One region of the Alkaliphilus metalliredigens QYMF genome, then DNA from elsewhere that is predicted to be linked to it. Evidence: riboswitches for the same ligand, from Rfam matches in the RefSeq annotation. Region 1 holds a riboswitch; each other region holds the start of a gene.
What was found. A riboswitch is a leader RNA that binds a small molecule or an ion and turns the genes downstream of it on or off. The one in region 1 is predicted to bind cyclic di-GMP.
Positions count from the first base shown of each region.

Region 2: it holds a riboswitch for cyclic di-GMP, as region 1 does, so the genes downstream of both, AMET_RS24405 (putative bifunctional diguanylate cyclase/phosphodiesterase) here and AMET_RS24150 (methyl-accepting chemotaxis protein) in region 1, are expected to answer to the same signal.
Region 3: it holds a riboswitch for cyclic di-GMP, as region 1 does, so the genes downstream of both, AMET_RS07250 (methyl-accepting chemotaxis protein) here and AMET_RS24150 (methyl-accepting chemotaxis protein) in region 1, are expected to answer to the same signal.
Region 4: it holds a riboswitch for cyclic di-GMP, as region 1 does, so the genes downstream of both, AMET_RS02345 (methyl-accepting chemotaxis protein) here and AMET_RS24150 (methyl-accepting chemotaxis protein) in region 1, are expected to answer to the same signal.

Region 1 is NC_009633.1:970,443-978,744, forward strand. Features, by position in the region: gene dapG (aspartate kinase) at 1-293, opposite strand, end outside; gene AMET_RS04615 (hypothetical protein) at 593-784, shown strand; gene AMET_RS24825 (hypothetical protein) at 896-1,087, shown strand; gene AMET_RS24145 (diguanylate cyclase domain-containing protein) at 1,453-3,639, shown strand; cyclic di-GMP riboswitch class I at 3,900-3,989, shown strand; gene AMET_RS24150 (methyl-accepting chemotaxis protein) at 4,204-6,240, shown strand; gene pcrA (DNA helicase PcrA) at 6,462-8,302, shown strand, end outside.
Region 2 is NC_009633.1:2,941,765-2,950,066, reverse strand. Features, by position in the region: gene AMET_RS14455 ((deoxy)nucleoside triphosphate pyrophosphohydrolase) at 1-145, shown strand, start outside; gene AMET_RS14450 (PstS family phosphate ABC transporter substrate-binding protein) at 232-1,818, shown strand; gene AMET_RS14445 (MerR family transcriptional regulator) at 1,974-2,738, shown strand; gene AMET_RS14440 (GerW family sporulation protein) at 2,838-3,215, opposite strand; gene AMET_RS14435 (DUF2953 domain-containing protein) at 3,205-3,906, opposite strand; gene AMET_RS14430 (hypothetical protein) at 3,903-4,358, opposite strand; gene AMET_RS14425 (RNA polymerase sigma factor) at 4,361-4,909, opposite strand; cyclic di-GMP riboswitch class I at 5,186-5,271, shown strand; gene AMET_RS24405 (putative bifunctional diguanylate cyclase/phosphodiesterase) at 5,356-7,506, shown strand.
Region 3 is NC_009633.1:1,522,546-1,530,847, reverse strand. Features, by position in the region: gene istA (IS21 family transposase) at 1-674, opposite strand, end outside; gene AMET_RS07250 (methyl-accepting chemotaxis protein) at 790-2,352, opposite strand; cyclic di-GMP riboswitch class I at 2,506-2,594, opposite strand; gene AMET_RS07245 (SIR2 family NAD-dependent protein deacylase) at 2,905-3,654, opposite strand; gene AMET_RS07240 (HAD family hydrolase) at 4,129-4,599, opposite strand; gene AMET_RS07235 (NifB/NifX family molybdenum-iron cluster-binding protein) at 4,608-4,964, opposite strand; gene AMET_RS07230 (ATP-binding protein) at 4,999-5,859, opposite strand; gene AMET_RS07225 (nucleotide-binding protein) at 5,837-6,709, opposite strand; gene AMET_RS07220 (NifB/NifX family molybdenum-iron cluster-binding protein) at 6,696-7,064, opposite strand; gene AMET_RS07215 (DUF134 domain-containing protein) at 7,117-7,467, opposite strand; gene prxU (thioredoxin-dependent peroxiredoxin) at 7,708-8,302, shown strand, end outside.
Region 4 is NC_009633.1:477,309-485,610, reverse strand. Features, by position in the region: gene AMET_RS02375 (xanthine dehydrogenase family protein molybdopterin-binding subunit) at 1-959, opposite strand, end outside; gene AMET_RS02370 ((2Fe-2S)-binding protein) at 962-1,411, opposite strand; gene AMET_RS02365 (FAD binding domain-containing protein) at 1,411-2,211, opposite strand; partial or broken gene AMET_RS27250 (transposase) at 2,675-2,970, shown strand; gene AMET_RS27245 (transposase) at 3,059-3,169, shown strand; gene AMET_RS27240 (hypothetical protein) at 3,196-3,429, shown strand; gene AMET_RS02350 (hypothetical protein) at 3,495-3,704, opposite strand; gene AMET_RS02345 (methyl-accepting chemotaxis protein) at 3,716-5,023, opposite strand; cyclic di-GMP riboswitch class I at 5,451-5,540, opposite strand; gene AMET_RS02340 (transposase) at 5,855-6,271, opposite strand; gene AMET_RS02335 (uracil-xanthine permease family protein) at 6,497-7,810, opposite strand.

The sequences.
Region 1 (8,302 bases):
ATTACTTTTTCTCCTAATGCCTCTAATGCTGAGCCTAGAAGGGTGGCAGAAATAATTTCACCACATGACATCAGTAGATCTAATGTTTTAAGACTACAAAGCGGATTTTCTTCTAAAAGCAAGTTTCTTAAGGTATCAGTGGCATAGGCATCACCTTTACGACCTAAGGCTGACACGACTACCACGATGTTTTTCTGTTTTTGTTTTGTTTGCAAAATTTTATTAATTACTTGTGTTCTCCGCTCTTTAGTTGAAACGGAGGTACCCCCAAATTTCTGAACAACAATGTTCACAAAAATCACCCCATATTATTATGAAATTTCATTTCTAAATGAATCATACTATTAAAATATGCTTTCATCTTATTAAATGTTTATGGATTATGTCAATAAAAATTTAAATTTCAACATGCACAATAAGATTGTACCCTTCATAGGATAAAATCACACGAGAAAAGTGAAGTAAGCGGGTAGGGTTGATACAAAAGAAATACATTCATTAATAGAGAGGCACCTTTATGATCACTGACACATAATATGTAGTGAAACAATGAAAGTTAGAAGTAAACACTTTCATGAAGGAGGTGAAGTACATGTCAGAGGTAGCGAGCACAAACGTTTTAGGTGGTTTGTTTGGGAGAGACAGTAGTGTGTTGTTTTTCTTCCTACTACTGGTGGTGATCTTCTGTAGCTGTGGTATATTTAAGGGCGCAGGTGACAGCTTGTTATTCTTCTTCCTATTATTAGCAGTATTATTTGGAGGAAGACAATTATCATTTTGTTAGTTAAAGGGTAGGGTATCCTACCCTTTTTCATGTCACCAAATAAAAGTGAAAGTCATACTATAGATAATGACACTAGGAATAGTGGAAAATCTATTGAGGAAGGTGAAATATATGTCTGAGGTAACTAGTGGTAGTAGATTTGGAGGATTATTTGGGACGGATTCAAGTTTGTTGTTTTTCTTTTTGTTGCTGGTTTTAATATTCTGTAACTGTGGTATCTTTAGAGGATCGGGGGATAGTTTACTATTCTTCTTCTTGCTATTGGTAGTACTCTTTGGTGGAACAAGACTATTTGGTGTGTAAATCGGTGTCAAATGTGATAAAATGAATAAGACCAAATAAGAAGGGATCTAGATCCCTTCTTATTTGTTTAAGCGCTATGAGTCGATGCGATAGCATCAGACGAATTTTTGTATGACTTCTAATTAAAAAATTGAAAAGCCATACAAATTTCGCTAAAAAATAATCTTTGGAAAAGGTATAATATAACCGGACATGTATCTGACAGCCTAAAATAGAAAAAAATCTTTTGGCTAGGTATTAAGTCCTATGTTGCTTAACAAACAATAGGTAATATTTACTGTGTATTACTTGTTAAACCAACTGTAATCATATAGAATATATTTATTGAGTTGATTCTAAGAATTGATAGGATAAGAGGTGGATCTATGACAAGCCCCAGAATTTTAATCGTGGAAGATTCCCGAATGCTTGCACTGGATATACAAGAAAAATTAAATCATTTAGGGTATACTGTCATAGGGACGGCGGCCACAGGAGAAGAGGCTATTTCTTATGCCCAAACACAGTCACCAGATTTGGTGTTGATGGATATTTTTCTTAAGGGAGAAATGGATGGCATTGAAGCTGCAACTAAAATACAAGGACAACTTAAACTGCCAATCATTTATTTAACCTCTTATTCAGAGACGAAAATTTTAGATAGAATCAAGGCAACAGAGTCCTATGGTTATTTAGTAAAACCAGTTAAGGAGAGTGTGCTTCATACGAATATTCAAATGGCCCTCTATAAAGCCGATATTGAACGAAAGCTTCGAGAAAGTGAAATAAAGTATCGTGCATTATTTCAAAACATGATGGATGGCTTTGGATATTTTCAAATTGTGATAGATGAGAACAACCACCCAGTGGATTTTATTATATTAGAGGTGAATAGAGCCTTTGAAAGATTAATGACAACCAGCCGCAGGAAAATTATTGGGAAAAGGGGTACCGAAGTATTTAAAGGAATGGTTGAGTCAGACTTTGATTGGATCGAAGAGTGTGGACGTGTTGCTTTAAATGGAGAAACGGTTCATCGGAAGGAAAGATACTTTGAGAATTTAAAAAAATGGATCTCTTTTGCTATATCAAGCCCTAAGGCTGGGGAATTTATTATTATTTTTACAGATGTTACTGAGCAAAAACAAATGCAAGAGAATTTTCGAGAAGGGAAGGATAGGCTAGATAGCATTCTCAATTCCATTGAAGACGCCATTTGGTCAGCAGATCCAAAAACCTTAGCCCTACGCTATCTCAACCCAGCAGGAGAAAAGGTGTTTGGTAGGCCTGTACGAGAATTGTTGGATGAAGGCAAACAGTTTATTTTTGAAATGGTTTTTCCTGAGGATCAAGAAATAATGAAGGATGCATTAGAACAAATATTCAAGACTGGAAGCTGGGATGTTGAACTTCGGATTGTACATCCTGACGGACAGGTGAAATGGATTCGAGATAGAGCGTGGATTGTAAAGGATCAATACGGTCAAACGGTACAGATTGATGGGATTGCCACAGATGTGACCACCAGAAAGTTAAATCATGAAGAAATTCAGTACTTGAGCTTTCATGATAAGTTAACAGGGCTTTATAACCGGGCATACTTTGAGGAAGAATTTAAACGATTAAATAAATATCGACAGCTCCCCTTAAGTATTATTGTGGCAGATGCCAATGTGCTAAAACTAGTTAATGATGCATTTGGACATAAAACGGGAGATGACGTGTTAATTAAAATCGCAGAAGTATTAAAGGATTCTTGTCGAGAAGAGGATCTGATCTTCCGATGGGGAGGAGATGAGTTTGCCATCTTACTACCACAAACTGAAGAACGGGTAGCCCTAGATATTTGCAAGCGAATACAAGAAACCTGTGATGATTTGAAGAGTGAACCGGTTAAAATTAGTATCTCTCTGGGAGCTGCGACAAAAACAAAGATAGAGCAAGATGTGAATACTGTGATTAAAGAGTCAGAAAACCGTATGTATCACAACAAGCTAATCAGAAGTAAGCAAGTAAGATATGAAATCATTAATTCGCTGCTGGCTACATTGGTTGAGAAAACCAGTGAAACAGCAGGACATATGGATAGACTACAAGTCATGGGGGTTGGATTAGGGAAGCAAATGAATCTGTCCCAAGGAGAATTAAAGGAACTACAGGTATTGGCAAAAGTACATGATGTTGGAAAGGTATCGATTCCTACTTATATACTAGAGAAACAGGAAGACCTAACAGAAGAAGAAATTGAGCGTATAGAAAAACACCCGGAAATTGGTTATCGAATTGCCAATGCAACTTCTGAACTAGCCACCATTGCAGAAGGGATATTATCTCATCATGAACGATGGGATGGATTGGGATATCCAAGACAATTAAAGGGAACTCAAATTCCGCTTCTAGCAAGAATTATCGGAATTGTAGATTCATATGATATCATTTGTCATGGAACCGCTCATAAACAGGGCGAAGGAGAAAATGTGGCCCTTCAAGAAATTATAAAAGGAGCAGGCACCCAATTTGATCCAGATTTAGTAGAAGCATTTGTTAAGATGATGAAGAGTAAAACCGATTAGGTTTTACTCTTTTTATTTGTATTTACTTCTATAAAGTGAAATTGATGAGTAGACTCAATATATTTTTCTTTATTTGTTATTATATTTGTATAATTTTATAAAATAATGTAGAATGAAGAAGGAATTGTTAAAAGTATGTCGAAATTGATTTATTAGAGTTAAGAGTTAATACTTTGGCTTTATTAATGCAGAACACTGAATAGGTATTAACTATTATTAGTAATATCGTTTAACTAAAAACTACATAATACCAACGATAATGTTGGTAAGGGCAAACTTATTGAAAAATAAGGGCGCAAAGCTATGGATCTAAGGGAATATTATATTCCTATGATTGCCAGGTTGCCGAAATGCAAACTTGTAAGTATAAAGATTAATATGCTTTCTGAGTATTTATGTATTGCGACACCTGGCCTTTTCCTAGAGGCCAGTTTTTTTGTGGAAAAAAGGAAGAAAGTAAATCAGTTTTCAGCATAGAAGCATAGAAGCATAGAAGCATAGAAGCATAGAAGCATAGAAACATAGAAACTATAGAAATGAAAATCATAGGAGGAATAAAAAAATATGGCTAACACAAAGAATAAGGGCAGAAGGTACTCAATCAAGTTAAGATTAATCGTTTTACCATTAATCGTTATATTTATTGCTATTTTAGGTATTGGGGTTAGATCTTCTCTTCTAATAAAAGACAGCTTACTGGATCAAATGCGAAGTGATGGCTTAGAACTTTCACATCTAGCTGCTGCACAATTAGAGACAGCCACTGTTTCTTTGGAAACAGTTAATACAATGATAGAAAACAATATAAGCGCAGTTGCTAGAAATGTAATCTCCAATCAAGATAATATGAGCAACAATACATTAACCCAACTGGCAGAGAGTTTAGATGTTCATGAAATTAATATCTTTAGTCAAACTGGTGAAATTATTTATTCTAACCTTAATGAAAACATAGGTTGGATTGCAGATGAATCACATGCTTTGCATCTTATGCTGAGGGAAGGAAAAGTTGAATTAATGGAAGAGATAAGAGAAAGCACTGTCTCTAATGACTACTATAAATATGGATACACAGTAAGTCCTACAGGGGATGTAATACAGGTAGGAATTCTCGCAAATGTGATTCATGACTTATCGGAAAGTTTTAGTTATCAAAGCACTGTTGAAAATTTAGCTAAAGAGGAAAATATTGTTTTCGCTCTTTTTGCAGATAAAAGCTTAAGGGCTATGGCTCACAGTGATCGGGAGAGAATTGGACTTGATCTTAGTGATGATGAAGGAATTCAAATAGCAGCTGGAAATGGAGAGGTTTATACATCGGAATATACTTATTTAGGAATAGAAGTATATGAAGTATTGGTTCCTGTTTGGATAAATGGGGAACACGTAGGGGCGATCAATCTTGGGATATCTATGGACAATGTATATGCTGCAGTATCGAAGAATACTGTACAAGTAGGCATTTTGGGATTGATCTCCTTTTTGGTAATTGGCAGTATCTTATTTGTAATGTCAAACTATGTAATCAAAATAGTCAATGTCGTAAAAGAACAGTTGAATGTAATTGCTTCAGGAGATTTAACAACTGAGTTTTCGCAAAAACATCTTAATCTAAAAGATGAATTTGGAGAAATGATCGGTTCTATCATTGACATGCAGACATCTATCAAGGCAATGATAGAAAATATAGCCACCACCTCTCAGCAGGTAGCAGCGTCTTCACAAGAGCTCACAGCCACTAGCCAACAGTCAGCTACAGCAGCAGATGAAGTCGCTAAAACCATTGAAGAAATGGCTAAGGGTGCCAATGATCAAGCCAGGAATACAGAACAGGGAGTAGAACATATTAACGGATTGGGTCAGTTAATAGAAGAAGACCAGCAACATATTACAGAGTTGAATAAGTCTAATAGTGAAGTAACTAAGTTAAAGGATGAAGGATTAGAAGTATTAAAGGATTTAGTAGAAAAGACAAACCTTAGCAATAAATCATCGGAAGAAATACATGAAACGATTGTAGAAACTAATAAAAGTGCTGAAAAAATAGAAACTGCAAGTGATATGATTAAAAGTATAGCTGAACAAACGAATCTACTGGCGTTAAATGCCGCTATTGAAGCAGCTAGGGCAGGGGATGCAGGTAAGGGATTTGCAGTGGTGGCAGAGGAAATACGAAAGCTAGCAGAACAATCTTCTAAATTTACAGAGGACATAGGTATCGTGATACAAGAGTTAACGAGTCGAACAGGAAAAGCAGTAGTGATCATGCAAGAAGTTGAAAAACTAGGGGAATCACAAACAAAGAGTGTAGAATTAACCAGTGATAAATTCAAAGGTATAAATGATGCAGTAGAGCGAATGGGTGGCATTACACTAGAAATAACCCGTTCTGGTAAAGGCATGGAATCTAAGAAGAACGAAATTATAGAAATTATAGAAAGTCTATCTGCTATCGCACAAGAAAATGCAGCAGGAACGGAAGAAGCCTCAGCATCGGTGGAAGAACAAACTGCATCTATGATTGAAATAGCTAATGCCAGTGAATCATTAGCACGATTGTCGGAGGAAATGCAAGAGAGCACTGCCAAGTTTAAGTATTAAAAATAGGAATACCTGAGTGCCATAAGAAGCCTAGGTATATTTCAAGTAAGAACAAGCACTTGATTTGACCTGAATCTAGTAGAAATCTTTGTTAAAACCAGTAAGAGTAAAACCAATTAGGTTTTACTCTTTTTATGTTTGTCTGTACTCCTTTATTGAAACCATGTGCTAAATCATGTAAGATAGAGTATAGAAAACAATAGTTTGAAGGGAGCAACAAAATGAATTTAACTCACTTAAATGATGAACAGCGAAAGGCAGTAGAGCATACAAAGGGGCCACTACTTCTATTGGCAGGGGCAGGATCGGGGAAAACCAGAGTACTCACCCATCGAATTGCCTACCTAGTAGAAGAACTAGGTGTTTCCCCATATCATATTTTGTCTATCACCTTTACCAATAAAGCAGCCCGTGAAATGAAGGAGCGTATTCATCAGCTCCTGGGAGATGGTTTTCGGGACTTATGGGTCAGTACATTCCATTCCTCCTGTGTACGGATTTTAAGAAGTGAAATTGACAAGCTTGGGTATAGTAAAAACTTTGTTATTTATGACACCACAGATCAACAGATTGTCATCAAAGAGTGTTTGAAAAAATTGAATTTAGACGATAAGATGTATCAACCCAGAGCTGTATTGGCGGAAATTGGAAAGGCCAAAGATCAACTAATGGGACCCAAGGAATTTCAACAAGAGGTTCAGGGGAGGGACTTTAGAAAAGAAAAAATAGCAACCATTTATGAAATGTATCAAAACAAGTTGAGAAGTAATAACGCCCTAGACTTTGACGACTTGATTATGAAGACAGTTCAATTGTTTTTAACACATCCACCGGTTTTAGCTTTCTACCAAGAAAAGTTTAAATACATATTGGTTGATGAGTTTCAGGATACAAATATGGCTCAATATACATTGGTCAGCCTATTGGCTAAGAAACATCATAATCTTTGTGTTGTAGGAGATGATGATCAGTCAATCTATGGATGGCGTGGTGCTGATATTCGCAATATATTAGGATTTGAAAAGGATTTTCCTAATACCAGGGTTATTAAATTAGAACAAAATTATCGATCCACTAAAAATATTTTATCTGCAGCCAATGCGGTGGTGGCTAAAAATTCAGAACGTAAGGACAAAAAACTTTGGACAGATAATATTCCAGGAGAGGTCATTCAGTATTATAAGGCCAGCAATGAATATGATGAGGCAGGGTATATTACCAATGCAATTGATGAAATGAAGGAAACGGAGACGCGTTCCTACAACGATTTCGCCATTTTATATCGAACAAATGCCCAATCCAGGACATTAGAGGAATTGTTAATGAAAAAGGCAATCCCCTATCGATTACTGGGAGGAACACGATTTTATGATCGAAAGGAAATTAGAGATATTTTAGCTTACTTGAAAATCATTGAAAATCCTGTGGATGATGTCAATGTCAAACGAATTATCAATGTACCCAAGCGGGGGATTGGGTTAAGGAGTATTGAAAAGCTAGAAATACATGCGGACGAAAGAGAGTCAAGCTTCTTTAATGCCCTATTGGATGTAGAACTGATGCCGGATCTCTCTACCCGGGTGAAGGTACAATCAAGTAAATTTACTCAAATGATTACGAGCCTACGAGACATAAAGGATGAAGTGCCTGTAACAACCATTGTTAAGGAAATATATAAGCAATCAGAATATATTGATGAACTGCATAAGGAAGACACAGTGGAAGCTAAGGGACGGATTGAAAACTTAGAGGAATTTCTCTCCTTAACCAAGGATTTTGATGAAAATGCAGAAATAAAAACATTGGAGGAATTTCTAGCTAGGACCTCTCTAGAAACCTCCTTAGATCTAATGGATGAGGACGAAGCAGCTGTTGTGCTCATGACACTTCATAGTGCCAAAGGACTTGAATTTCCAGTGGTCTTTATACCTGGAATGGAGGAAGGGATCTTTCCGTCATCCATGTCCCTACAAGAGAATAATGAGGAAGAGGAGCGCCGGCTCTGTTATGTGGGAATTACCAGAGCAATGGAAAAGCTTTATTTAAGTCATGCAATGATGAG
Region 2 (8,302 bases), 2.0 Mb from region 1:
AGCATATTTCTCTAAAAAGGTGACTGGTGAAATTCAGTTATCTGTACACGATCAAGTAAAGTGGGTAAGTATGAAAGAACTTGATCAATTTGATTTTTCACCAGCGGATATACCGTTGATAAAGAGGCTTATGGAGGAGATGTAGCTTTAACCAAAGGTACAATGGAGTAGCGTTCGTAAGTTCGGATAAGAATACCCGATACAAATATTGACTCTAAAGGGGGATACCAGTTGACACCAACTAAAAATTACATTAAATCATGCCTAGCGTTACCAATGTTATTAATTCCGCTGATACTGACCTTAGCACTAACCCTAAGCTTGCAGCTGGCTTCAGGACAACTTTTACCCGATAGCATGGGAAGAGAGACTCGTAGATTGATTTATTTGCTCATGGCCTTTACGATACCACTTTTAATTGGTGGGGGCATTGGATTTATGTTTAAGAAGAGTATAAAAAATAAGATAACCTCAATGAAGGGCATCTATATTGCATCCATGGTACCTATTCTTTATACTTTGATTTTTGCTACCCTTGCAATTGTCATGGGGCCTCATGATTATAATTCTACTTGGTGGGGAATTTACTTTTTTAAAAATCCTGCCTTTTCTATTTTTCATTTAATACTCTTTTTTGGTAATTTTCAGTACTTGGCAATTGTAGCAGAGCTCATGGGGTACACAGGTTTTGCCCTGGGGATCCATTTGCATGAGTTTTTATCAAAGGCAGAATTACATCATGAGAGTTTATTTAAAACAAGGAAGGCATACGTTCTTGCACTGATTATTCCTTTGTTTTTTTCCGGACTGATTTCTAGGGAGAAGATTAGTAATGGGATCATTGAACTTCGTTACGGAGAATCCACAATAAGTAAGGATTTAAATGAATATGACCTTTATCAAATTGCGCCATTTAAAGAGGGGAATGGACTTGCAAGGCTAGACAAACCTGCTTCTTTGCAATTTAATGACTTTGATACGATGCCTCGGCTTGATGGGGCCACCGCAGCCTATCCTGTTTATGCAGCCTTTGTACAAGAAGTGTATCAAGGCCTAGGAGAACATTATGAAAAACATAAAAATAGTCATGAAAAGGACGTTTATACTGCCTTTGTATCCAGTGAAGAGGAACCATTTGACATCATCAAATGTACAAAAACAGGCACTGCATACGAACGGTTAATCAATGGGGAAACCGACATCATATTTGTGGCAGAACCTTCTCAGGGACATATTGAGTTAGCTAAAGTAAAGGGAGAAGAATTCAACTTAGTCCCCATTGGATACGAGGCATTTGTCTTCTTTACAAATGCTCGAAATCCTGTTGATAATCTAACGATAAAAGAGATACAGGAGATATATGCTGGCAAAATAACAAATTGGCGGGAAGTTGGCGGAGAAAATAGGAGCATATTGCCTTACCAAAGACCTGAAAACTCTGGTAGTCAAACCGTAATGGAAAATCAGGTCATGCAGGAGATCCAAATGCTCCCCCCTACTGAAACAACTTATGCAGGTGGGATGGGCGACATAATTACTCAAGTTGCAGGCTACAAAAATGCCAGGAATTGCATCGGATATTCCTTTATGTACTACTCATCAGAGATGATTAACAATAATCAAATTAAGCATATCTCGGTCAATGGTATTGGACCGTCTTCAGAAAATATACGGAATAAGACCTATCCCTTTACAGTTCCTGTTTATGCAGTGACATTAAAATCTAATGAAGATGAAAATGTAAAGCGGTTTGTTGAATGGGTGTTATCGGATGAGGGACAAAGCTTGGTTGAACAAACCGGATATGTAGGTAAATAAAAAACTGCCGAGCAAGGTGCGAAATGCACCTTATCCGGCAGTATTTTTTATTTAAATTAGCTTCATATAAAAAATCGATATAGAGAAATCTTAAAATACCCGTTGACATTGACGTAGCGTAAAGGTGTATCATAAGATTAACAGGAGGTGAGAGGATGGAGTACACGGTGCAAAGGCTGGCCCAAATGGCAGGTGTGAGTACGAGAACATTGAGATACTACGATGAAATTGGGATTTTAAAGCCTGCAAGAGTTAATTCATCCGGATATCGTATTTATGGGGAAAAAGAAGTAGATAGGCTACAGCAAATACGCTTTTACAGGGAGCTGGGTGTGAATTTGGAAAAGATTAAACAAATAATCACTGCACCTAACTTTGATGAATTAAAGGCATTGGGTCAGCATCAGGAGAAGCTTCTTGAAAAAAGAGCTGAACTAGACAGGTTAATTGCAAATGTAGATAAAACAATTGCAGCAAAGGAGAGGGGAATAATAATGAGTGACCATGAAAAATTTGAAGGCTTTAAGAAAAAGTTAACCGAGGAAAATGAAAAGAAATATGGTAAGGAGATCCGTGAGAAGTATGGTGATAAGAGCATTGATCAATCCAATAAGAAACTGAAAAACATGACACAAGGAGAATATGATGAAATTACCACCCTTGCAGATGCGGTGATTGAAACATTTCACACAGCACTTCAAACCGGGGACCCTGCAGGTGAATTAGCCCAAAGAGCAGCAGACTTACATCGCCAATGGATAAGCTTTTACTGGGACAGCTATACAAAAGAAGCCCATGCTGGAGTTGCCCAGATGTATGTGGATGACGAAAGGTTTAGAGCATATTATGATAAAAAACAACCTGGAACAGCAGCATTTATGAGAGACGCAATTCATATTTACGCAGGAGTGAAAAACTGAAGGGTGCTAAAAAGAAAAAATACCTAGAGTATGATATCTAGGTATTTTTTGTGAGTAGTTATTTCAAGGTATTATATAAAGCACTAAACTGGTGTAATCTTACTCTTCTTTGGGAGCCTCTTGTGTTGTTTCCTTATTTAAATTTACCTTAGCAACGATGTCTGGTACCATTTCTAAAAGCTTTTCCATACCAGCTCTTTGACTGATTGGGAGGACTTGAACTTCTTCATTTTTGATGACGATTATGGCTGTTGGTGTAGCCTTGGCACCAACGCCACCACCACCTCCAACTCCTTTATTTCCTTTTTCATCGGTTCCATCCCCTGATCCTGTACCGAGACCAAATGAGATATCTACCATGGGTATGAGGGTAACACTTCCTACGGTAATAGGCTCTCCTACAACGGTTTTAGATGTAAAGAATTTTTCAAGCTTTTCGAATAATTGACCTGCATTTTCTGAAAAGTTAGTTGACATGTTTTTTTTCCTCCTTCTCTTTAATAAATAATATTTTTAGAATCTTTCTAATGGGCTTAGATAAAGTAAGTTGCAACACAATCCATAGAAACAAAATAACAATGATTCTACCATGGACTTCTAACTCTCCTTCAAGCTTTGTTTCCCCAAAAGAGGGGGTTATCTCTAGGGGAGAGTCATTAAATAAGGGCTGTAGGGAACTTGTAATGGCCAGTATGATACCGGTATAGTAAGGATCATCAAATCCATAGACTCCCTCAAGTCTGAACTTTTTGGGTTTCAAATGATGTAGCACCCTTTTGATAGCCAAGAAAATAACATCTAATAACTCTCTGGTAACATGTTCCCATGCTAATGGGAACTTATTCTTATATTTTACTTTTTTCTTTGTTGTCTTTTTCTTCTTCGGTTTTTTTGATTCTTGTTTTTTCTTGTATGTCTTCCTTTCTTCTCCACTGGTGTGGATGGAAATAGGAAGACCAAGAAGTTTAATTCTTATCGCTTTAGGACTGTTGTTGATGATGGTGAAATCCACCTTTACTAAGTGCCAAAACCAGCCGATATGACCTTTAAACGTGACAACTAGGTCCTTTGAAGCCATTAAATGATAATCCACTGGGATAATTAGGATTAATAGTAGTATTGCCAATAAAAATAGGAGTAGATAACGAAGTATCGCTAATAAAATCATAGGCCATTCCTTAGCAAGGAACTCTTGGACCTTATCTTAAAGGATCCTGTAATGAAGTTTTCCAGCAAAGAAGATGCCTTTTTTATCGTGGACTTAGACGTCTTAGAAGCTACCTTAGCTCCTGGAATAAACCTTAGAAAGAGGGTAGCACTACTGAGTATGTTACTTTGAATGTCAACAAAATCCTTTATACCGAAGGGATGAGTATCTTCGGAAGATGGTTGGCGATTTTTAAAATCATGTAATACACGGGCTTTCACATCAAGTGCCTCGGGAGGTAAGTCAACGGAAGACATCTCCTCAAGTTCCCAAAGAAGGAGTTTCAGTTCCATTAAATCCCTTCGGCAGCCATGACATACCTTCAGATGCTCCTCTAGTATAATGGACTCCAATGGTTCAATTGTATTTTCTAGAGACTCTTGAAGTAAGCTTTTATCAAATGAACAGTTCAATTCTACACCTCCCAAACCCCTTCTTTTTTTAACTGATCTTTTAAGTGTTTTCTTCCTCGAAATAAATGGGTCTTGACAGTTCCTATGGGTATGGACAAACATTGGCTAATCTCCTGATAGCTCATGGCTTCTACATGCCTAAGAAGAATCACCGACTTTATTTCATGGGGCAATTGACTGATACTGGTCTTCAGTAGTTTTTCAGTGCTTTTATAGGATAATGCTAATTCAACGTTGTCAGCAGATGGAATGCTTAATGTGGGATCTAAAGGCAATGGGGTTGGTTTTTTAGCCCTAGCGAAATTATGACAGGTATTAATTGTAATCTTCTTAATCCAAGGAGATAGCGGATGGCCTTTTTCAAAGCGAGGGATGGATTGATAGATTTTTATGTATACCTCCTGTAATAAATCTAAGGAATCTTCTTTAGAGTGGGTATAATTGTAGCATAGTCGATAGATATAGCTTTGGTATTTCGTATATAATAGATCAAACCCCTCCATGTTTTGATCTTGGCAAAGCTTAATTAGCTTTTCATCAGAGACCTCCAAAGGTATCCCCCCCATTTTTGACCTTCACTTATTATATACACGAAATTGATGTAAAAGTTTCAAATATATGCAAAAAAAATAAAAAGACTAAGTAAATTTAAAATCTTCTTATTAGGAAGATTATTTTCCTCATTTTGTAAGGAAATATGAGATGGCATATATTGAAATATTATGTAAATTGTGATAGTATGATTGTAGAAATAAGAACAAAGTCCTACTTCCAATAGGACTTTGTATCTGAAAATTAGCAATATTTCTTAAAAATTCATTTTTAAAAATAAGTAAAGGCAAAACCATCGAAAGATGGTGACGCAAAGCCACGAATCTAAGTCGTTTGACGATAGGATAGTCGGGTTGCCTATTAAAGTTATATTTTGTCAAAATAGGTGCCCTTTAAGGCACTTATTTTTTTGAATAAAATCTATTGAATTGAGGGGAGGCACCCCATGCCAAAGTCAAAGCATAAAGTGAAAAACCACATTGTTAATAAGTACAAATTAGTATACCTGCCATTATTCATTGGGGTGTTGGCTATTTTAACTGTCAGTGTGACGAGCTATTATATCAGTAAAAATTTACTGTTAGATGAAATGAAACAAGGCGGAATCAATTTGGCTAATTTAACCACTAGAAAAATTAATAATGAGATTAGCTCTATGAAGATAATTAATGATTTACTAGAAGATGGGCTTAAACAAGCAAGAAATCCAGTCATTAACAATGAAATCCTAAAACAAGAATTTAACTACCAGGAAATTGTTGAAAGCTTAGCTAAAGAAGATAATATTGCCTATGCCCTTATTGTAGACAAGGAGTTAAAGGCCATAGCTGATTCAGATATTAGAGACATTGGCATCGTATATACCGATGATCTGGAATACCTAAGCACTTTAAAGGGAGAAACAATAGCAACTGAGTGGTATTCTGAAGACCTAAATGCTAACGTATTGGAAATAACAGTTCCGCTCTTTGATGATGGTGAAATCATAGGAATACTTGGAATCGGTCTGTCCATGAAAAATGTGTATGGTTCTATTTACTTTATATTTCTAAGCTTTAGCATGATAACGATGATTATGGTTTTGTTGTTTTTGTGGGCACAACATAGAAATGTAATTAAGCCAGTAGATCAATTAGATCAAAGTATTCGTCAAATTGATGTAGAAAAGAATGCAGGCTATCGGCTTCCATCACCGGAGAGAGACACCTTTTTAGGGTTGTTTTCTTCTATTAATGCCATGCTTGATGAGATCAATCACTATTTTTATCAGCTAAAAAAGCAGGAAGCATATATTGAGCATATTGCTTATCATGATGACCTAACAAATTTACCTAATAGAAGAATGCTTGTAGAAAAGCTAGAGCTGGAATTTACTCATAATCGTTCCGGGGCGATTATGCTATTAGACCTTGATAATTTCAAGGAAATCAATGACACATTAGGTCATGTATATGGAGATAAGGTGTTAAAAAAAGTGACTGAAGCCCTATTGCATATAAAAGGTGAAAATCTTGTTGTATCAAGACTTGGTGGAGACGAGTTTCTTATTCTTATAAAAGAAGAAGAGGATATTCTTAAAATTGAGAATTACGCAAGAAAAGTGATTGATTTATTTAGTAACAAGTTGTTGGTGGAGGATGATGAAGTTTATCTAACCTGCAGTATTGGAATTGCTCTATACCCGTCAAATAGCAATAGTGTAAGTCAGCTAATCATGAATGCTGACATGGCGATGTATGGTGTTAAGGGTTTTGGGAAAAACAATTATATGTTTTTTAATGAGGAAATGCTAACCAATTTAAATGAAAAGATTGAAGTGGAAAATAAATTAAGGATAGCATTAAAAGATGATGGGTTTAAATTATTATACCAACCACAAATTGATACCTATACAGGAGAAATTGTGGGATTTGAGGCTCTTTTAAGACTTAAAAAAAGCAATCTATCTCCAGCACAGTTTATTCCAGTAGCTGAAGAAACGGGAATGATTATAGAAATTGGTAGATGGGTAACGGAAGCAGTCATCAAGCAAGTAGCCCTATGGAAAAAGAAGGAATTATCCCTAAAGCCAATAGCAATTAATTTTTCAGCAAAGCAACTGAATGATTTAAGTTATATTGATTTTTTACAAGCTAAGCTCAAGGAAAATCATGTGGAGGCTAACTATCTTGAGATAGAAATTACAGAGGGTCTCTTTTTAGAAAAAATTGAGAAGACAATTGAATTTGTAAATCAAATTAAAGCACTAGGGGTGAAAATGGCCCTAGATGATTTTGGTACTGGGTACTCTTCTCTTAGTTATTTAACATTTTTACCAGTAGATAAAATAAAGTTGGATAAATCCTTAAGTGATAAATATCTGGAAACAAAAAATTTCAAGATGATAGGTGGAATCATTGCCCTTGCCCATAGTCTAAATCTAGATGTAGTGGCAGAAGGCATAGAAGAGGAAGCTCAATATATACAACTGAAAGCAGCAAGGAGCAACTACATCCAAGGTTATCTATTTAGCAGGCCATTGGAGGTAAAAGAGGTGGAAAAAATATATAACGATAACTTTTTACATAAGCTTTTATTTGAAGAGTATGATGAATAAAAAGCATGGAGGTGAGGATTCTACTGGTTTTTAAAAAATTAATTTTGATTGGAATGTACATCGTTCTTTTAGATTACACTTATCCTGATAAGCTTATTTTTTATACGAAAACGCGTAAGATTTATCTACAATGTATTGCTAAGGCTCCTGCTTATTCATGTGGGGACCTTGGCAATACTTTTTTGCGATAACGCAATAAGTGAGTGAAAAACGCTGCATGCCACAAGCAATGAAATTAAAAAAACTAAAACTAAACTCATTAATAATTTTTTTGATTGATTTTCACATAAACAACTCCTTTTTTAACTAGATTTTTTAGAGGATTTAATGAAATAGATGGATTGATTATTAAACATCGATTTTCAGTATTATAAGTCATGTATACCCGAATTTAAAAGAGTAAATAACTTTTAATGATTTAAGTGTAGGAAAGCAGCATTCATATTCAATTAAATCCTTTCTTATTTGAAGTGATTCACCATATATTTAGGGTATCATTGATGAAAGGGAAGTTTGTATTGATTAAGGGGGCGAAAACCCAAAATGGAGAAAATAATATGTGATTTCAGGAAAAAAAATACGGAAAAAGAAGGAAAGTTGCTGATAATTGACGAATCTATAGTAATAGCTTTACAATTCATTTATCGTAAATAGTGGTAAGGAAGAGACGACTTTCTCAAAATACAGGAAACTCAATTTACTGGTTTTACCGAACTGAGATATTGGAGAATGCGGTGGAGAATCTTATGCCCCGAAGATAAGATCTTTATAAAGCTGTATTGCATGGAGAAACAAA
Region 3 (8,302 bases), 550 kb from region 1:
TTAATATAGTTTTGAAATCCTTCTGTGTATATGATATCTCCATGATTTTCTGATACCACTAGGACTCTGTCCTGGTCATAAACAACCTCCTTAGGCATTCCTCCAAAATATTCAAAGGCTTTATTATGGGCCTCAATGAATGTCTGGGTAGTAAAGGGCTTGTCTATCCAATAGATGTATTTATGTCTGGAATGGGATAAAACCATACCAAAGCAATATACTTTGATTCTTGTTTTGTCAGGTTTATCTAGCCATATTTGGCCCAGGTCAACCTGTGCTTGATATCCCATAGGAAGCTCATCCACCTCCTCAAATTGCCTTGCTGAAACTACTTTAGGGAGCTTATGTTCTTCCCTTAAGTGATTGACATATAGTCGTAAAGTTCTATCCTTAAAGTCCAGCACATGATATTTTTCCTCTAGCCAATCATATATTTGAGCACTTGATAAATCCCTATGTTCTCTAATCCATGCTAAGACTTCGTCCTTATATTTGTCCACCTTCCTTTCTCTAGATTCAGTTCTTTGTCTTAAGCTTGCAAATTCATCTGGTGTCATATCCCAATATTTATGTACTGTTTTATAGTCGATCTCCAGCCTCCTTGCTACCTGTGATTTATTCAGTCCTTTGGACTTGTATCCTTGGATTTCAGCAAACATATTCCACTCCTTCAATTTCATTCCTCCTCTGGTGTCACTAGCTAACTAATTCTACCAGAAGGGATATTATTATTGTAGTAAATTGGAAATTATTCTCCGTTTTTGTTTGCCAAAATCTCTCCCTTTTATTTTACCAGTTACATCTAGCTGCTTCTATGGCTGCATTTAATGCCAATAGGTTTGTTTGTGCTGCAATATCTTTAATCATCTGACTAGCGCTGTCTATTTTTTCTGCACTTTCATTTGTATTGACAATAATCTCATGTACTTTCTTTGCCGATTGATTCGTCGTATTGCTCTTTTTCACCAACTCTTTTAATATTTCTAGTCCGTCATCCTTTAATTTAATAACTTCATTTGCAGAAGTATTTAAATTTCTGATAAATTGCTGATCTTTTTCAATTAAGTCACCTAATTCGTTAATATGCTCTACGCCCTTTTCTGTATCCTTTGCTTGGTCGTTAGCGCCTTTAGCAATTTCCTCAATAGTTCTAGCTACTTCATCGGCTGCTGTAGCTGACTGTTGACTAGAGGCTGTTAACTCTTCAGAGGAGGCCGCTACCTGTTGAGAAGTGTCTGAGATTTGCCTGATAAACACCCTGAGGTTGTCCGTAATAGTCTGAAATGCAGTTGCTAAGGAACCAATCTCATCTTTTCTTTTCATCAATACTTCTGGCATATCTTCTGTAATATCCAAATCAGCTATTCTCTCCGAATATCTTATAGTTGAAATGATTGGTTTTACAATTGAATTTCCTATTAGATAACAAAGAGCGATACTGATGGCTAAAATAATAACAGCAGTTAAAGTAATACTTCTTTGGAGTCTTGGAATAGCACCTAATACTTCCTCTTCATTTGCAGTAATGGCCATGATCCAATCCGTACCTTCAATAGGTGCGTATCCCGAATAAAGATCATTTCCTTCAAACTGATAGCTACTGACACCAGTTTGTTCTTCAATCATTGTTTCAAATAATCCTGCCATGGACTGTAAGGTGGGAGCATGCTGCACTTCTTCAATTGGATTCCATTGATTGATTACCCTATCTCTGTCTGGATAGGCTATGACTGTACCTTCTCCATTGATCATGAAGGCATACCCCATGTCTCCAAAACCCATGTCATCAGAAATGGCATTTAAGAAGTTGGCATCTTTAATGCCCACAAGCCCCCCTATAACTTCATTGTTGGTATTATATATCGGAGCAGATAAAGCTACGACTACAGATCCATTGTCTGCTGGATTTATACTAACTGTGGGAGGCATCATGCCTCTACGACCAGCCATGGAGTCAGTAAAGTAGTCTCTCATATTTACGTCGATCCCAGTATCATCAGTCCTGAAAGAATCTGTAAAATGAAGAAATCCATCTTGACCAACAATGCCTATCCTAATATAATCTTCTCGCTGTTGGACTATTACTTCTAGAAAAGTTAATTTTTCTTCTAAAGAAGCCTCTTCACTACTTATCAAATCTCTAGTCGAAAGTCCTTCAATATATACATAGTGAGTATCAATTCTAGCGTTTATCATCCGGCTCCCTTCTTCTGCTAATAATCCCAGAGCTTTGTCTACTTCTTGTGTAACTGCATCTCCAGCTGTAGTTAAAGAAACAATGGCAAAACTTCCAGATACAAATAAAATTAATACAGAAAAATAGACAATCAATTTTGTTTTAATACTTTTCACTTAATAACCCCCCCATATTTTATTTTAAATAAAATTCCTTACTTTACTCTTATTTAACCACATAAAAAGACACCCACTTTTTATGTAAAAACCCAGGTGCCTGCATAAACAAATCCCCACAAATCATACTTGTTCTATGATTTCTAGTTTTATTTTGGCAACCTGGCAATCATAGGAATAAAGATCCCCTTAGATCCATAGCTTTGCGTCCTTATTTTTCAATAAGTTTGCCTTTATCAAGTTTATTGTGTCGCCTTCCCTTAACCACTACTCCTCCATTAGGAATTAATAGCCATTCAAACTCTTCTAAGAGTTGTCATTCAGATCTGCTTTAGTTCGACAAATTTCCACTAATTTCTCACTTCTATATTTTAACACATAATAACATAAATAGGGTAAATATTTAGAATTTATAAAAAACAATCAATTATATGGAGTACCTTTATTAGAAAATCCCATAAGTAGAAAGCCTTTAGACTCACAAATAAAGGCTTTGATTATCAAGCTATGCCGATTTGATCTGGAGATCATGATGTGTTTTCATAAAAAGTGCTACAATAATAGATAATGATTCAACGCTTCTAGTACTTCCTTTGCCTTTCCTATGATGGTTAAATCAAAGGCATAGTCAGTACTCCTCTCTTCATTATTGATAAAAACTTTCTTTCCTTTTGTTAGCATCGGAAGATGATTCACAGGATACACTTCTAAACTTGTTCCAATTACAATCAGAAGGTCACACTTCTGAATATCCCGCAAGGCAGAATCCCAGGCTTTAGGTGGTAGGGTCTCGCCAAATAGGATCACGCTAGGTCTTAGGCCTTTATCACCACAGGATCCACAAGTCTCTACCGCCAAGAAACGCTCTAAACTCGCCTCATGATTACAGTTGTTACATCGAATTTTTCTGATGTTTCCATGAAGTTCATATACATTTTGACTTCCAGCCATTACATGTAACCCTGCCACATTTTGTGTGGCAATGCTTCTGATCATTCCCTTTTTTTCTAAATCCGATAAAATATAGTGTCCTTTATGAGGTTGAATGCCAACTAAAAGTCTTAATCGCATGTCATAGAACTCATGAAATAATGAATAGTTTTCATAAAATGTATCGATGTTTGCCACGGTTCTTGGATCGATACTCCGCCACCATCCCTTTTCACTTCTAAAGTCAGGAATATTGCTTTCCGTATCCATACCAGCTCCAGTCAGGATCACTGTGTCCTTAGATTTTTTAATTAAGGAAGCCAGCTTGATGACTCCATCCTTCATCCTTTCACCATTGAATACACTACTCATTTAAATTCCTCCTAGTACTTTTTTCCTATTTATATATCTTCTATGATTTCTACATTTTCCCTTTATATATCTGAATATTATCACATTAATTTTTACCGATATTTTTTCATCTTCCATCTACCTTTTATGTTTCTTTACCCATAGTAACGATCTATTCATAATATACCCAACCCGCTATAAATATACGAAATTTATTAAATTTTATTTTTATCCATTAATTAAAAAACAATAACCTTCAATCATTTTGATAAACATACAGAATATTGGTTTTTGTGAATATACTCAGTCTAAAGAACTGGCAAACAGAAATAGGACCCTCCATGAATTCATTACTCAAATTTTAAACTCCGAATCAAAAAAGCTGAAATTTAAATTCCAGCTTTTTTGATTTGACTTTCAATATCTAAGTTCCTGGTATGTATTAAGTTACTTAGAGCTGAATTTTCAGGATATGCTCCTTCCAAATCACCAAAATCAAAATCTCAATGTTGCTTTAAGTCTATTTGGATAGATGAATAGTTCAAGTGCATTTTTAATATCACTTATGATTATGTTTGCACTATTCATTGCCTTCATGGAACATCCTTCTTCTCCTATAATACATATTCCAATTCTTGATTCCTCAAGCATCCATGCATCATTATTGCCATTTCCTATTGAAGCCGTAACCCTTGAACTCAGTTTTTGAATGAGCCCTAGCTTTGCTTCTCTTTCATCCTTTGTTTCAATCCCAATAATTGTTATTGGAAGTCCCTTCATTTCAAATTCAACACTTCCAAATGTGTCTGCAGTTATGACATATAAATCAACCAAATGTGAAAGATCCTCTATCAATTCTGGAACACCAGGGATTAGAATACCATCTTTAGCTAAGGTACCGTTATAATCTAAAACTAAATTTTTAATTTCAATTTTACCATGTCCAGGTATATCAACACTTATCATAGGATTTCTTAATCTCTACAATCATCATGATGTTGATGTTCATGACACACAGAGCCTGTCGACTTCAGTTGGCCTTGTAAATAGAGTTCCACTGCATTTTTCGCTTCTCCCTTTGCACCAACAATCACTTCAATTCCTTTTTCATTAAATATGTCAACAGCACCACCGCCCATCCCACCAGAAATGATGACGTTAACACCAAGATCATTTAAGAAATTTGGCAAAAATCCCGGTTTATGACCTGGATTTGCTACAGTTTCACTCTTAACAATCTTACTATTCTCTGCAATGTAAATATTAAAGTTCTCACAATGACCAAAATGCCCCGTTACCTTGTTTTGTTCACTTGCAACTGCAATTTTCATATTCATTTCCTCCTCGTTTATAAGTTCGTTAACTTTATTTAGAAAGCAATTCCATTGTTCTTTTATAAACCACTCTTGTTGCAAAACCTGAAGTACTATCACTGTCTATAATGCTGTTCCCCTTATTAATAGCTTCTACTGCTTCTAGGTCAAATGGCACTCTCCCAACAAAGGGCAAATTATTTTTTTTGCAAAATGCCTCTATACTTTCAGCAATTTCTATATTGGTATCAAATTTGTTTGTACAAACAGCAATTCTTGCTTGAAACTTCCTAGCCGTTTCAATAATACGTTCCATGTCCCTTATTCCAGAAATGGATGGCTCTGCAACAATTAATACCATATCAACACCACTGAGGGACGCAATCACTGGACAACCTATTCCTGGGGAGCCGTCTATGATGGCGAACTCAGCATCCTCAGCAGCAGACTTCATGCTTTTTTTAACTTCCGTAACCAACATCCCAGAGGTACCACTGCCCATTTTTAGTTGGGCCCTCGAAAAGACAACATCTTCTTTGTATAGCATTAAATCTCCTGCTTTTTCAGGCTTTAAAGATACTGCCCCTACAGGACAAAGTTCTTCACAAACACCACAACCTTCACAAACAAATGGGTCTACATGATAGCCATCATCGAAATTGATTGCATCAAAGCGACAATTCTCTCTACAAAGATCACACTGAACACATATTTGAGAATTAATTTCTGCCTTTGGCATACCAAAGTAATCAGATTCTATAGCCTTTGCGGATTGATGCATCAATAAATGTAGATTTGGTGCATCCACATCACAATCAGCGTAAGCTGTCGCACTGGATAGCTTGATGAATGCTGTGGCCATGGTGGTTTTTCCTGTTCCACCTTTGCCGCTAAGGATTAACAACTGTTTCATGTTGCACCTCCTCACTTACCTTGTGTAGCAATTGATTGAAGACGTCGAAATATTTATCGCTCTGTCTAATAGCAATTAACCCATTGGAATTAATTGTCCCCAGTTCATTGTCAAAAAGAATTTTACCTAAAACGTTGATATTCTTTTCAGTACAATAGGTTTCAGCTGGATTTTCGCTTTGAACACATTTATTCAACACCACCCCATATGGTTTATTAAAAAGCGTTACCAAGTCATGCACCATATTCAAATTATGAACCCCAAACAAAGTTGGTTCTGCTACTAAAATACAATAATCAGCATCTTTTATGCTTTCCATTACGGTGCAGGCACTCCCCGGTGGGCAGTCTATTACCGTAATGTCTTGATATTCATTAGCATATTTCAATATCTCTTTGATTATTGGAACACCTGATGTTTCCCCTACATTCATAATTCCTGAAATGACCCTGACATCTTCAGATTTTCCATTTTGAACCACTCCAATTACCTTTTCCCTTTCGGATAAAGCTTTTTCTGGACAAAACAAGCTGCAACCACCACAAGAATGACAAATTTCATCAAAAACCATCAGTTTATGATTGATGTAAGCCAATGCATTGAACTTGCAAAACGCCACACAGCTACGACATCCAGTGCAAAGCTTTTCATCTACAACTGGAATTTTCACAGAAATATCATGCCGTTTTAGCTGTTCAGGCTTAAAAAACAAGTGGCCATTAGGCTCTTCCACATCACAATCTATGTAAACAGAGTTTTTAGCTATGGCTGCCAAGTTGACCGCTACAAGTGTTTTTCCAGTGCCTCCTTTACCACTGAGCACTGCTATTTTTATTTTAGTTCCCTCCATGATTATGGAATCCTGCATGGATTTCTGTTAGCAAGGGTAACGTCCCCGTATTGTATGCGTTGATATTATTTTGAACCGATTGGTTCATGGTTTTATAAATAGAAATATTGGCTGCTTTAATAACTTCTGCTGCATTTTCTCCACATCTTGGTGTCAATAATACTTCTGCCTTTTGATCTACAATCACCTGTGCCGCTTTGATCCCTGCACCACCTTGACTAGCTGCTCCACTATTATCAATAAAAGTATGTTCTTTGGTCTCTGTCTCATAAATTAAGAAGTAAGGTGTACGGCCAAAGGATTGGCATACACTGGTTTCCATTGTTTTATCATCTACTGGCATTACTATTTTCATTAGAATTCCTCCTCTATTATTTCGATCTCATCACAATCATCAATGGATTTTCTTAGGTACCACAGCTATGTCTTCGGCATCCTCCACATTCATACATGGGTTCACTATCGCTGCAAAGCTTGTAATCTCCTCCTTCAATCTTAATTATTTTCCCATTAACTAGTGCATCAGCAATTTTCTTTTTAGCATCATTATAAATCCTCTGAGCTGTGGTTCGAGCCACATTCATTTTTTCAGCACATTCTTCCTGATTCATGCCTTCTAAATCAATCAAGCGAACCGCTTCATATTCTTCAACGGTCATCATAATGATTTCACGGTCACGATAATGTGGTGTTAATGGTCCAAATAAATTGCTTTCCGGTAAACAACATACTTTTCTCCATTTTTTTGGCCTTGGCATTTGTAAAAATCCCCCTTATCATTATAGGCATATGCCTTTTATGGTTTTAATTATACTCCATTTTGGGCATATGTCAACAACCATTTTAGGCATATGCTCTTTATATTTATTGAATCACGATGCTATTTTGAAAATTCTTCCTATTACCTGGGTTTAAAAGTCATTTAATGGGTATTTTTTAATCAAGAATATCTATAATGAGTGTGATTGCTATTTGAAAAAATAATGGGAGGTGTATTTTTGACTGAAGAAATCAAAGCAGGTTGTGTAAGGCCAGAATTGATGGCAAAACCAGAAGAAAATGTACATGAAACAGTAAAAACTGAGAAAAAAGAGGAGGAGCAAAATATGATAAGAGTAGGAAAACCAGCACCATTGTTTACTGCCCCAGCTTTTCATGAGGGGAAATTTGTCAATGTCAGTTTAGAAGATTATAAAGGAAAATGGGTATTATTATGTTTTTATCCAGGAGACTTCACCTTTGTCTGAGCAACAGAAATTTCAGCAGTTGCTGAAAAATATCCAGAGCTTAAAGCCTTAGATGTACAGGTTTTATCCATGAGTGTAGACTCTGTATTCGTCCACAAAATGTGGAATGATCATGAATTATCCAAAATGATTGATAAGGATATCCCTTATCCGATGCTATCCGACCAAGATGGCAGAATCGGAAAAATGTATGGCATATATGATGAGGATAGTGGCGTAGAGACAAGGGGAAGATTTATAATAGATCCAGATGGCAACGTTCAAGGATATGAAGTACTGACACCACCTGTGGGAAGAAATGTAGAAGAGTCTATCAGACAAGTCAAGGCGTTTCAATTAGTCAGAG
Region 4 (8,302 bases), 490 kb from region 1:
TCCGATAGGGCTTCCATATCAACTGCCTTGATATTCCCCTCATGATCTGCCCCTAGTTTTACTTTTATTTTCATGGCATGTCGACTACTTGTACAGCCAAGATTCTCTTTTCTATCATAAATTATTTTTGCAGGTTTCCCTGTTTTCAATGTTACAATGGCTGGAAACACTTCAACAGAAGCATTTTGTTTACCACCAAACCCACCTCCGATTTTAGGTTTGATCACCCTCACCTTGCTTTTAGGGATTTCAAGGGCATTGGCCACAATTCTTCTCACATGGAAGGGGATTTGTGTTGAGGTCACAATGGTTAATCTGCCACTGACATCTAGATAGGTAAATGCCCGTTGCGTCTCCATCATACCGTGGGCCTGTGCCTGGGTATAATAGGTTTCCTCCACAATTACAGGGCTATTTTTCAATGCTTCCTCCATATCTCCATTTTCTATCAAGACTGTGGCTGCAATGTTTTTTTCCCTTTTCATGCCTATATCAAAGTTTACTTCAAGATTTTCTTCAGGATGGATCACCGAAGGATGCCCTATGGCTTCTTCAAAATTCAATACCGGCTCTAGTATTTCATATTCTACCTTAATCATTTTCATGGCTTCAATGGCTGTTCTTTCATCTACTGCCGCAATAATGGCCACTTCGTCTCCTACATATCTTACATACTCATCTAATACCAAACGATCATAGGGGGAGGGTTCTGGATAGGATTGTCCCGCCATGGTAAAGCGTTGGTTGGGAACATCCTGATGGGTTAACACACAGGCCACACCACTTCTTTTTTTTGCCTTTTCTACATCTATGGATTTAATCTTTGCAAAGGCATGGGGGCTTCTTAATATTTTAACCACCAATGCCTTCACATTGACTAAATCATCTGTATACACAGGTTTTCCCGTGGCGATATCCATTCCGTCTATTTTAGTGATTGATTGATTGACTATCTTCATCTTCACACCACCCCCATATACTTTTTCACTGCCCTGAGCTGCCCTAGATATCCTGTACATCGACACAGGTTTCCCGTCAAATAATGGATGATCTCCTCTTCAGTAGGATTTTTCAGTTCTCTTTTCATGGCCAGTATCGTCATAATGAAACCAGGACTACAGAACCCACATTGTTCCGCACCCTCTTTGACTAAAACCTTTGCAAAGTCTGTTGCTTCCTCCTGAAGTCCTTCTATGGTGGTAATCTTTTGATTATTTGCCCTCACAGCAAGACTACTACAGGAAAGAGTGGGTTGATCATTTATCCAAATGGTACATAATCCACAACAGCCTGTGTCACAGCCTCTTTTCACACTATTAAAGCCATATCTTCTTAAGGCTTCTACTAAAAACTCATCATAACCAACTTCCATTTCTAATTGTTCATCATTCACTGTCACATTGATCTTCATCATGAGAGCACCTCCTTGATTCCTCTTTTAACTAGCGCCTTACAAAGAATCTGTCTGTATTCCTTTGTTCCTCTCATATTGCTCCCAAATGTCAACTCCTTAGCTGCCAGGATACTAACCTCTTCAATCATTGCTTCACTTAATTGACCTTCTCCTAAAAGCTTTGACGCTTCCCTTGCAATCATCGCCCTTTGTGGTCTTGCCCCTACCGCTATTTTGAATTCATTATTTTCTTTAGATACCGCTACATTTAATATGGCATAATCTCCTTGAGAATTCCTCATGGCATGAAAAGCTGCTCTTGTGTTTTTCTTTAGGATCACTATTTTGATTAAAATATCCTTTTGACATCCCTGGGCTAAAAACGCCGCCAAAGGAATTTTTCCACCTTTGTATAAAATCACATAGGCGTCAAGGGCTAGCAGAGCTGTAATGAAATCAGAAAACCCATACCTTGAATAAACAGTTGCCCCAACCGTTACCACATTTCTAAATTGGACCCCTAAAATTTCCTTTACGGCCCTTGGTAGTATGCCATCAAAATGATCATTTAGAATAGAACTCACTTCTACAGCTCTAAAACTGGTCATTGCCCCTATTTCAATGGCGTTTTCATCTTCTTTTATCTTATCTAATCCCAGATGGGACAAATCAATGGCTGTTGGTATGGTTTTTTTGCCCATTTTCAAAAACCCACAACCTCCCAATAGGGTGTTGGCTCTTTTTTCATTTAAGAGTTGATAGGCTTCTTCTATTGTATTTGGTATGGCATAGTTTTTTATTTGAAACAATTTAATCACTCCCCATTCCGCTACTTTCTAATATAACCAGAGCCTATTATCTCTCCAGTAATACGCCAAGTAAATAAATCCTTCACTATTTCATCTAAATGTAGTATAACATAAAACGACATTTTATTCGAACATTTATTTGTTTTAGAATTGTAAGGTTTGTATTATCTGAACAATTAATATGTTTTTTCATGTTTATTGTTCGTGTTTTTCTCGATGCTTTTATTTTTATATCTGATTTATTATCGTTACACTTTGTTAATCCATAAAAAAGCATCTTCGATGCTTTCGCTGGATGAAACAACTAAGCGATCAACACAATTTAGAAAACCAAAAATTACCAGAGAGGAGTTTTGTTATGAGTACATTACCGAAGGAAGTATTAAGGAGCATGATCAAGGACAATGATTTAATTACTGCAGGGGATATCCACTCTTTTCTAAAGGATCTATTTAAGGATTCTTTATAGGAGATGCTTGAAGCGGAGCTTGAGGTAGGTCTTGGATATTCAAAGCATGAGAAGAAGGCCAAGAAGACAGATAACGCTAGGAACGGTTATTCTTCTAAGAAGATGAAAAGCCAGTTTGGTGAGTTTGAATTGAAGATCTCTCGAGATCGTAAAGGGGAATTTGACCTAGGATTGTTCCGAAGTATCAAAAAAATATATCAGGTATTGAAGAACAGGTAATCTCTCTTTATGTAAGAGGTATGTCTACTCGATATATATATGATCAGATTAATGATATTTATGGCATTGAAGTCTCTTAAAGTGGTCAGTAAAATCACTGATAGGGTCATTCCAGAGATTAAAGAGTGACAAAACAGACCCCTGGATTCCCTGTACCCCTTTGTTTGCATGGATGCTATAAATTATAAAGTGCGTCATGAAGGGCAGATTGTCAATAAGGCCGCATACGTAGTATTAGGGGTGAATGTTGAAGGATACAAGGATATTCTAGGCATATAGATAGGAGAAAATGAAAGTTCTAATTTTTGGCTGGGAGTTCTCACGGGATTTTAAAACTGTGTATACAGCAAGAAGGCACAGCCCTAACTAATCTAAGCTCTGTAAAGGACAAATGGGGAGTTAAATATCCCTATGCGATTAATAGCTGGGAAAATAACTGGGATGTAAAAAGTAAATGGACCCAGCGCTACCATAACTGGGACCAAGTGTTGAATCAACTATTAATCATCTTTGAAGACAGACTAGAAAAATACATTTAGGTGAAATTTTCATCCTAGCCTTTTCAGGCTCAAAGAATAATTAATAAACCAGATGGGAGGCTAAACTACTCCCATTCTAAAAATTTTCTTTGCCTAAAAGTATGCTTTGCATACGAACTGTTCCATAGTCTTATTTGTCCCTTAACCTCTTCTCCACTGCCTTTTCCTCTAGTAATCTCATCTTTTTCTTTAGATTGATCTTTGTTTGCTAGTAAATTTTGATTTGGCAATCGTTGTTTATCATTAGCAATTACCTTACTTTTTATGAACATCATTAATCAATTAGCTACTTTGTTTTGAATTGTCCAATTAAACTAGTTAATTCTTCACCTATTGTAGATAATTTTTGAATAGAACCCATCATCTTTTTAAACTCAGTCCCTTGTTGTTCGGTACCACTTGCTACTTCTTCGGTGACTGCGGATGATTCTTCGATCACTGCCGATATTTCTTGAACAGTAGCAGAGATTTCTTGACTAATACTTGCTACATCTGTAGATAAGCTATTAATCTCTTTAACTTGTAATATACTTTCTTCCGTACCTTGAATAATACTGCTAAAAGCATCTTTAGTTCTTTGTGAAGTTTCTAACCCCTTTTCTATTTGCTTATCTGCATCATTCATCAAGCTAACAGCTTTACTCGTGTTCTGTTGTGTATTTTTTATCAACGCCTCTATGTTTTCAGTTTCCCCTTTAGAATTTTCAGCAAGCTTTCTAATTTCTTCTGCAACTACCGCAAAACCTCTACCAGCATCTCCTGCTCTTGCTGCCTCTATAGAAGCATTTAAAGCAAGAAGATTTGTTTGTTCAGCAATATTATTTATCATTTGTAATATTTGTGAGATCTCATCGGAATCATTTTTTAATGTTCTTATCGTTCCCCCTAAACCATCGGTGAAATCCGCTATTTCTTGCATTACATTCATATTTTCATCTATTGTAACTTGTCCAGTTGCAGCTTTTTCCATAACACTATCTGTTGATTCATCTAATTTCTTTAGCTTTACATCAATATCTTGTATATTTTTGGCTAGTTCATCAACTGCATGTCCAATATCCGTAATGCTTTGACTTTGTTCATTGGAACCATTGGCTAGTTGTTGAGTGCTATTGGAAATCACTTCACTAAACTCATTCATATCACTAGAACTATCAGCTAATTGTTGGGTAGACAAGTTAATCGTTTCAGTAGCATTCTGTATTTGTCCAATTAGGACCCGTAAATTTTCTATAGTATGGTTAAACATATCAGACAATTGTCCAAATTCATCTTTACTTTTAACTTGTACTTTTTCCGTAAGATTGTTATTTGCTAATCTTTTTCCTAGATCAGTTAAGCTATCTAATGGTTTCTTTATAAAAAACTTAATGATACCAAAAGCTACACAACCAGCTAAGAAAATTGAAACTAAAGTTGACATCACATTCATAAGCAATAGATTATCCATCACTTGAGATGCATATTGCAGAAAGATAGAGTTGCCTGTAGTGACAAAAGTAAATGCAAGAACAATAAAAACAGTCAATTTAAACTGTAAACCCATCCCAGCTTTTCTGATACTTTTAATCTTAGAAACGTTACCATTTGACATTGTGATTCCTCCTATAAACACTTAGTAGCAAACTATTTTAGAACTAAAAATGTATTATCAGGACCTCTATTTCTTCTTGTATGAATACATCTATTTTTCTCATCCCCCCCCTTTTTTTTTACAAATTTGTTATCGTATTTTAAAACTCACATTCCGCTGAATGTATATTTATTTTTCACTAATTATTGATTTATGCAAATTAAATCCTTTTATTTGAATTAAAGGAAATTTGCAACTGTGATATTTTTAAATAATTTCAAATTTTTATTATGATTTTAGAATATTTATGCGGAATGTAAGTGAGAACTTACTATCAATAAAAAATCTTTATCTCTTCATAAAAAATGGGCCTCTATTAAAGGGGCCCGATGTCTTAATACACAACTAATCAGTAAGCATATTGGCTTTTACACTTACTAATTAGCATTCCGGCAACCTGGCAATCATAGGAATAGTGTCTTCCCTTAGACCCATAGCTTTGCGCCCTTATTTTTCAATAAGTTTGCTTTTATCAACATTATTGTTGGTATTATGCAATTTTCAATTAAACTATATTCTCAGTAGGACTTTTTATCTAATATAAGTCCCGTTTAGATAGTACTTATACTTCAACTCTAAAACTATATTTCGACATTTTTTCTACAAATTCCTTCTTTATTTTACAAATTTTTATATTTTTTCAAACTATAATCCTTATAACATTCATTTAATTACAGTTATTTTCACTAGTGTTCAAAAATTAGATAATATTTCTATTGATTTTTAAAATTTTTTTCAGTTTTGTTGATGGAGCTCTACAATTAAGCCTTCAGGGAATATATTCCAGTAAAATTAAATACAACTATCCTTATAAAACAATACTATTCCTGTCATTGCTTCATAAGTGGTACATCTTTCGCGAAAACGACTTAGGCTTCGGTCACTTAAAGGCTGTTCCATAGAACTGGTAGTATGCAGGCCATACTGAAAACGTATATCGAATATAAGTGATTCTAAAATCTCTTCATCTGTAACTCCATGCATCTCCTTTAATATCATGGCCCCAATAATAACATTAACGGGTGTATTAGGACGGAATGCTTTATCGCTATAGAGGACAGAAAACTCTTCTTCATCAATAGCAGGAAATACTTTTTGTGCAAAGGCTTTTGCCCATGATTTCGCAAGAAATTTTTTCTCTCTTTGTGTAAGGGAAAAAGCACTGTCATTTAAAGATATTTGATTATAATCATTTGCTACAAAAGCCACTTTTCAATCCCTCCATAATTAGTTATATTAAACTAATTATATCAAATTCGGATAAATAATGGTGTTTGTATTAAATTATCTGGTGTATATAATTCATTTTTATATGTAAGCTTTTGACACTCTAATCCTATTACATAAAAAAGTACCAGATAATAAAATATTATCTGATACTTTTTGTATTACTTTACCTACTGTTATATTTATCTTCAGTGTCGTTCTTGTAAATTAAACTGCACTTTCCTTTGCCTTTTCAGGTGTACTTGTCTTTGGAAAAACAATATTAAGCACAAGAGCAACTGTTGCCGCTATAACAATACCCGAACCACCAAATAAAAGTCGAATTCCTTCCGGCATATTGACTAATATTTCTGGAACAGAACTCATTCCTAGCCCTAATGCTAAAGCAGTCGCAAGGATGATTCCATTACGTCCATCCAGTGGCTCTTGGGTAACCAAATTAATCCCACTGATGGTGATCATTGAAAACATAATGATTGCTGCTCCGCCTAGCACACTACTTGGCATAATGGATATTAGTGCTCCAACCTTTGGGAATAATCCCGCAATAATTAAAAATATGGCTCCAGTTGCTATGGCAAATCTATTCACAACGCCTGTCAGTGCGACGATACCCACATTCTGACTAAATGAAGTATTGGGTAGTACGCCGAACAGTGCCGCAAGAGAGCTACCAATACCATCCATTATTACCCCACTAGATAATTCCTTATCAGTGGCGTCTCTTTTTAATCCTCCCATTGTGATACCTGAAATATCACCTACAGTTTCAACAGCTGTGACAATGTACATAACGCCCATTGCTACAATGGCATCCCAATGAAAGGCTAAACCAAATTTCAATGGCGTCGGGAAACTGAACCATCCAGCCCCCTGCACAGTACCGAAGTCTACCTTACCCATTGGAATCGCTATCAGATAACCTACTATGATTCCGATAAGAATTGCAGAAGCACTTGAAAATCCTTTTGTGAATTGCTTAAGCATTAGTATTGTTACCAAAACCACAGTTCCTAAAAAAAGATTTGATAGAGAACCAAAATCAGCAGCTCCCGATCCACCTCCAAAGGATCTTACTCCTATTGGAATTAGTGAAAGTCCAATGGTAAGTACCACTGTTCCCGTAACCAGTGGTGGAAAAAACTTTCTTAAAGGCTTAATAAAAAAACCTAAGACCCCTTCAAAAACACCTCCAATAAGAGAAGCTCCCAAAATTCCCGCCAAACCATATTTAGCTCCTATGGCTAGACTGGTTCCTATGAAGCCAGAGCTTGTCCCCATGACAATCGGAAGCTTTGCGCCAAAATACAATTGTAGCAGGGTCACAACTCCCGCGATGAACATAGAAGCTTGAATCAAAAAAGTTCTATCCTGTACAGAAATTGATAAAGCACCTGCAATAACCATGATTGGTGTAATATTCCCAGCAAACATTGCCAGCACATGTTGCATACCTAACGGTATGGCTTCTTTTAACGGTGGTACACCCTCCAACTCATAAACACTTGACTTTTTTTCCATTTTAAGTCCCCCCTATTTGTTGTTGATGATTTTATATTTCTTTTGAAATAGCATAACATAAAACAACATAATTTGCGAATCTTTTTTCGGTATATTATATTTAAGTTTGTAATATTAGTAACAATATGCATTAATTTCGAGTATATAGTTCGTGTTTTTTACTTTCCATCCCTTTTTCTCCTTGACTTTCCTTCCCCCCTTTTATTTAGTTTCACCTTACCTTTCTTGCTAAACCAAAAAAAACGTCCACAAATCAAAAGAAATTAATCTTTTGTTTGTAGACGCCATTGCCTATCAGAAGGATTCAATTTTAAGAAGTATTGGTTTTAAAGAATTGTTATTTTAAAATATAAACATTATTATAATTTATTTTTCAGAATTTTGCAACACTTTTCTTCAATAATTGTTATTTGGCTTTTATCAGAATCATCTGATTGGTTTTATTTTTAGAACCTTACCCAGTACTCCTTCATTATGCCAGTGTAACCTTAA